DNA from 2 places in the Pedobacter immunditicola genome. Region 1 is predicted to be linked to the other one. Evidence: riboswitches for the same ligand, from Rfam matches in the RefSeq annotation. Region 1 holds a riboswitch; the other holds the start of a gene.

Region 1 (3,429 bases):
AAGATTGTTATTATGAAGAGTGGTTTCAGGATGTAGAGGATGGCTGGATTTGCGGCATCAACTTTAATCCCCATGTGATTGAAGAATTCAGGGATAACAACCTTGATTATTATATCAATTTCGGTGGATTACTTGACGATATGGCATGGAGAACGCTAAAACCGCTGCAGATTTTTAAGAAAGTTGAAGAAATCCTGACAAAAAGACTAGGGGCATAACTTTTGTAAGAACCAAACAATTATTATCTTTAAATAAAATTAAAAACAAATGGATAACAACAATAATTACAACTGGGCGCATAAACCCGAATATGTTCAGGATCAGACAGGTGTCGTTGCAAAGAAGTTCTTTGCTAATGTATTTCTGTGGATGTTTATCGCATTGGGTCTATCAACTTTAGCAGCTGTTTTTATGTCAAGCACACCGGCTGCGATGGATTATTTGATAAAATACGATGAAGCTGGTAACCGTACAGGCATGTCTATACTTGGTTATGTTGCCATGTTCTCACCATTGGCCCTTGTGCTTTTAATGAGCGCAGGGTTAAGCCGTCTTTCCTACGGTGCCTTATTAGGGGTGTTCGTTTTATATTCCGTTTTAACCGGAATAAGCTTAAGTTTTATCTTGTTAACCTACACCACAGGATCTGTAGTGGCCTGTTTTGGTGCAGCCACAGGTATCTTTGGTATCATGGCCCTCCTGGGTTATACCACCGACACGGATTTAAGTAAATTCGGCCCAATCCTAATGGTAGGTGTAATAGGCCTGGTGATTGCAAGTGTGGTCAATATGTTCATTGGCAGTTCACAATTTGATTACATCATGAGTTTCTTTGGTGTAGCTATCTTTACGGCCTTAACCGCTTATGACGTTCAAAAACTGAAACGTATAGGCGAAGGAATTGAAGCAAATGGCGACCAAATCGTTCATGCCGACACTAAAAAACTTGCCATCATGGGTGCGTTATCATTATACCTGGATTTCCTTAACATCTTCTTATTCTTGTTAAGAATATTCGGCGACAGAAGATAACTTATTCCAAATATAATTTTGAAGGCCCTGCATATTTGTAGGGCCTTCGTTATTTTATAAGGTTTACGAACGATTTCTTTGGATATCATTTTTCTTTGTTGCACATTTGTAAAGCTTATAGAGAAAGACGGAGGGATTAGACCCTACGAAGTCTTAGCAACCTGTGCTTACAAGGTGCTACATTCTACTGAAACGTTTTAAACGTTTTGGAAAGATAAGTTGAATCGACTCCTCACCGGAATCCCGAATAAGCTTTTTAGTATGGTATACCGCAACCAGGTGATTAAAAGTCAACCTGATGGGAGCTCTCTTTAACAAAACAAAAGCATGAGTATCAGAGAAGAACTTGAAAAACGAATTTTAATTATTGATGGTGCAATGGGCACCATGATACAACGGCACGTATTAACAGAAGAAGATTTCAGAGGCGAGCGCTTCAAAAATCATCCTTGTGATGTAAAAGGTAATAACGACCTTCTTAACCTCACCCGTCCCGATATTATTAAATCTATACACCGCGAATATTTAATGGCCGGTGCCGATATCATAGAAACCAACACGTTCAGTACGCAAAGAATTTCGTTGGCGGATTACCAGATGGAAACGCTCGATTATGAGATGAGTTTCGCTGGAGCAAAAATTGCCAAAGAAGCGGTCACAGAATTTATGGCTGCTCATCCTGAGCGCAAATGCTTTGTGGCCGGCGCTATTGGCCCAACCAACAGAACATTATCAATTTCACCCGATGTAAATGATCCGGGTTATAGGGCTTTAACTTTTGATGAACTGCAGGACGCCTATTTTCAACAGGTAAAAGGCCTGGTTGATGGTGGTGCGGATGTGCTTTTAATCGAGACCATTTTTGATACGTTAAATGCCAAAGCAGCCATATTTGCCATTAAAAAGTATGAAATTCAAATCGGCCGTAAAATAGAGATCATGATCTCCGGCACCATCACGGATGCCTCAGGAAGAACACTCTCCGGACAAACGGTGGAAGCCTTTTTGAATTCCATTATCCATGCAAAACCTTTGAGCATCGGTTTTAACTGTGCTCTTGGTGCCAAGGAAATGCGTCCGCATATTGAGGAACTTGCTGCAAAAGCAAATTGCTATGTATCCGCTTATCCCAATGCAGGTCTGCCTAATGAATTCGGTGCTTACGATGAACAACCACATGAAACGGCCCACCTGGTGGAAGATTTCATGGAGCATGGCTTCGTGAATATCGTTGGTGGCTGTTGTGGTACAACTCCAGAACATATCGCCTGTATCGTCAAAAAAGCGACGAAACTTAAACCAAGAAAAATACCTACCCCAGAACGCTACCTTCGTTTAAGTGGCCTGGAAGCTGTAACGGTTACTCCTGAAAGTATCTTTGTCAACATCGGCGAGCGGACCAATATTACCGGGTCTCCAAAATTCTCCAAGCTTATTTTAAGCGGCGATTATGAAGCGGCACTTGCTGTAGCCAGACAACAGGTTGAAGGCGGTGCACAAATCATCGATGTAAACATGGATGAAGGCATGATTGATTCAGAAGCGGCAATGACAAAGTTTCTGAACCTCATTGCTTCTGAACCTGATATCTCGAAATTGCCTATCATGGTCGATTCTTCGAAATGGACTGTCATTGAAGCCGGTTTAAAATGTTTACAAGGAAAAGGTATTGTCAACTCCATCTCGCTAAAAGAAGGGGAAGAAAAATTTATTGAAAGTGCCCGCAAAATCATGGCCTACGGTGCTGCTGTGGTGGTGATGGCTTTTGATGAACGCGGACAGGCGGATAATTTCGAGAAAAGAACGGCTATCTGTAAGCGTTCCTATGACCTGCTGGTTAATGAAGTTGGTTTCCCGGCAGAGGATATCATTTTCGATCCCAACATTTTAACTGTCGGTACCGGTCTGGAAGAACATAATAATTATGCAGTTGACTTCATCAATGCTACCCGCTGGATCAAGGAGAATCTTCCCTATGCCAAAGTGAGTGGCGGGATATCGAATATTTCCTTTTCTTACCGGGGTAACAACGTGGTCAGGGAAGCCATGCACTCTGCCTTTCTGTACCATGCCATCAAAGCAGGTTTGGATATGGGTATTGTCAATGCCGGAATGCTGGAAGTTTATGAGGCTATTCCAAAAGAATTGCTGGATCATGTGGAAGATGTGTTGCTCAACCGCAGGGATGATTCCACGGAGCGCCTGGTGGAGTATGCTGACACGATAAAAACTAAGGGCAAAGTTTTAGTGAAAGATCAGGAATGGCGTAAGCTACCTGTAGAAGAGCGTCTTTCCCATTCACTGGTCAAAGGTATCATCGAGTTTCTTGACGCCGACACTGAAGAAGCCCGCCAAAAATACGATAAGCCAATCCAGGTCATTGAAGGCCCTTTAATG
Region 2 (3,429 bases), on a different contig from region 1:
ATACACAAACCCTGCCAAAACGTATAAAACGTATAATATAATTCTATGAAAACCGAAACCATTGCCATACATAGCGGAAACATCAATCAAAGTGCTACCGGAGATGTTACCCCAGCCATCAGTCTTTCTACAACTTTCTTGAGAAATGAAGAAGGTGGTTATACAGGTGGGCATATGTATAGCAGGGTGAGTAATCCTAATAGAAGTGCCCTTGAAAATGTACTATCTCAACTGGATAAAGGTGCTGATGCTTGTGCTTTTTCCTCGGGAAATACGGCAGGAATGGCCATCTTTCAAGCCTTAACTCCTGGTAATCACATCATTGCGCCAGACGATATGTATTGGGGTTTCAAGAAACAATTACAGTCTATTTTTAAAGACACTCTCGAAATTGACTTTGTAGACTTAACCAATACGACAGAAATTGAACGTTATATAAAGCCAAGCACCGTGATGATTTGGGTGGAAACGCCATCAAATCCATTGCTAAAAATTACAGACCTGAGCGCTGTATCAGCGATTTGCAAAAAACATGGACTGATGATGGCTTGCGACAGTACCTTTGCCTCTCCGTGTTTACAAAACCCAATCGAATTAGGCGCAGATGTGGTCATGCATTCCACTACAAAATACATCGGTGGCCATAGTGATGTGTTGGGAGGTGCGTTAATTACAGCAAGGAAAGATGAGTTCTGGGAAAAAATTAAAAATATACAGCAAACAGGTGGTGCCGTTTCCGCGCCCTTCGATTGTTTTCTGCTGTTGAGAAGTATTAAAACTTTGCCTTACCGTATGCGCGGACATTGTGCCAATGGCATGGCATTAGCCAGGTATCTGGAGAATCATCCGCAAATTGAAGCGGTTTACTATCCGGGCCTGCCTTCCCACCCGCAACATGAAATTGCTAAAAAGCAAATGAGCGATTTCGGTGGCATGTTATCTGTTTTGGTGAAAGGCGGAGCCGAAGAAGCCAGGAAAGTGGTGAACAAAGTACAACTTTTTGCCCAGGCAACCAGCTTAGGAGGTGTTGAAAGCCTGATTGAGCACCGCGCATCAATCGAAGGACCGGATACAAAGACTCCGGTAAACCTGATCAGGATCTCTGCGGGACTGGAACATATAGATGACCTCATTGCTGACCTTGAGCAGGCACTGGCAACAGCGCATGCCTAATTAAATTTGCTTAACAGGGGATTAACAGGAAATTATTCAGAATATAATTTTGCAATTAATTTTTATTCCCTACATTTGTTATATCGGCTGATTAATGCTGAACAAGTCAATACTCGTATAGAGTTTGATTTATAAAGAAGTGGCGAGAGACAGGCTCCATGACCCACTGGCAACCCTACCAACGGGAAGAAGGTGCCAAATCCTGACCAGATAACGGGTGTTAAATGGAAAGATAAATTAAAACAAAAAATGAAACTTAACAAAAGTCTTATCCGCTCTAGCGAAAAACTCAAGTCTCCAAACCAAACTTTACCGGTTATTTTAAGCCGTACTTCTTTTTGTTGTTGCCCGCAGCCTGTTTGTATGTGCTGCAGCATACACTAGAATTAAAAATCTTCCTCATTGCTGTAAATCAATCTGGAAGGCCTTCTCACAGAAGGTACGCTTTTTCTCTAATGCGCTTTGAATTACAAAGGCATAATCACAACAATTTTGATTTATTTAAAACTTAAAATAATATGTCAACAACCTATAAATTCGAAACCTTACAATTGCATGCTGGACAAGAAGCTGACCCTACTACAGGTTCAAGAGCTGTTCCAATTTACCAGACCAGTTCTTATGTCTTCAAGAACTCTGAGCATGGCGCCAACCTTTTTGCCTTAAAGGAATTCGGAAATATCTATACCCGGATCATGAATCCCACTACTGATGTTTTCGAGAAAAGAATTGCCGCATTGGAAGGTGGCGTTGCAGCCGTAGCCGTGGCTTCTGGCCAGGCAGCGCAATTCATTGCATTGAACAATATCCTTGAATCCGGGGACAACTTTATTTCTTCCTCGCATTTATATGGTGGTACTTACAACCAGTTTAAAGTAGCTTTCAAACGCTTAGGCATTGAGGTTCGCTTTGTGGATATAGACCACCCCGAAAAAATTACTGCCCTGATTGATGACAAAACAAAGGCTATTTTCCTTGAAACCGTAGGTAACCCTTCTTTCAGTATCCCTGACTTTGAAAAAATTGCCGCCATTGCCAACAAACACGATCTTCCTGTAGTGGTAGATAACACTTTTGGTGCGGCAGGTTACTTATTCCGTCCTTTGGAACACGGTGCACATGTTGTTGTTGCTTCTGCAACCAAATGGATCGGCGGACATGGTAACAGTATTGGCGGTATCATTGTTGACGGTGGTAATTATAACTGGGGCAATGGAAAATATCCTCAATTTTCAAGTCCTTCTGAAGGTTATCATGGTTTGGTATTCAGTGATGTCTTTGGTCCTGAAGGTCCTTTTGGAAATATTCAGTTCGCCATCCGTGCACGTGTAGAAGGTTTAAGGGATTTTGGCCCTTCCCTATCTCCATTTAATTCCTTCCTGCTGATACAAGGACTGGAAACTTTATCGTTAAGAGTACAGCGTCATGTGGAAAACACACTGGAACTGGCATCCTGGCTTGAAAAGCAACCGGTGGTAAAATCGGTAAGTTACCCTGGCCTGGAAAGCAGTCCTTACCATACCATTGCTAAGAAATACTTAAAAAATGGGTTCGGAGCGGTGTTGTCCTTTGAACTGAATGGAACAAAAGAAGAAGTAACCGGCATTGTAGACAACCTTAAACTGGTTAGTCACCTGGCAAATATGGGAGATGCCAAAACATTGATCATACAGCCTTCGGCAACAACTCATCAGCAATTAAGTGACGAGGAACAAGCTGCTGCAGGGGTAACACCAACGCAACTTCGTGTTTCTGTGGGCATAGAACACATCGATGATATTAAAGCAGATTTTGAACAGGCATTTCAAAAAATTAAACTGCGCCTGGAACAACCCGCCTAAAAATATACAAGCATAACAATGAGTACGATTAACACCTATAAATACCCAAAAATCTTTACATTAGAAAGCGGCAAGAAACTCAGAGGACTGGAAATTGCTTATCAAACTTATGGTAAATTAAATGCTAAGAAAGATAATGTAATCTGGGCTTGTCATGCACTGACAGCAAATTCTGATGTACTTGACTGGTGGAAAGGCCTTTTTGGAGATAATGACCTTTTTAATCCGAAAGAACACTTTATTATCTGTGCAAATATTATCGGTTCTCATTACGGCAGTACAAATCCATTGAGCATCAATCCGGTTACCGGACAGCCTTTTTATCTTTCCTTTCCTGAATTTACAGTAAGGGATTTGGTGACGGCGCACGGCCTTTTAGCTGATCATCTAGCCATTAAGCAGGTGAAAGTGTTGA

The links. Region 1 has a riboswitch for S-adenosylmethionine ahead of metH (methionine synthase). Riboswitches for the same ligand answer to the same signal wherever they lie in the genome.
Region 2: linked by a shared signal. The riboswitch ahead of WG905_RS05200 (O-acetylhomoserine aminocarboxypropyltransferase/cysteine synthase family protein) and the one ahead of metH (methionine synthase) in region 1 are both predicted to bind S-adenosylmethionine.

What each region holds. Positions count from the first base shown of each region.
Region 1 is NZ_JBBHKC010000002.1:414,497-417,925, reverse strand. It holds gene WG905_RS04295 (hypothetical protein) at 1-218, shown strand, start outside; gene WG905_RS04290 (Bax inhibitor-1/YccA family protein) at 268-1,032, shown strand; SAM riboswitch class I at 1,145-1,253, shown strand; gene metH (methionine synthase) at 1,360-3,429, shown strand, end outside.
Region 2 is NZ_JBBHKC010000003.1:51,272-54,700, reverse strand. It holds gene WG905_RS05205 (trans-sulfuration enzyme family protein) at 46-1,173, shown strand; SAM riboswitch class I at 1,300-1,412, shown strand; gene WG905_RS05200 (O-acetylhomoserine aminocarboxypropyltransferase/cysteine synthase family protein) at 1,692-3,014, shown strand; gene WG905_RS05195 (homoserine O-acetyltransferase family protein) at 3,033-3,429, shown strand, end outside.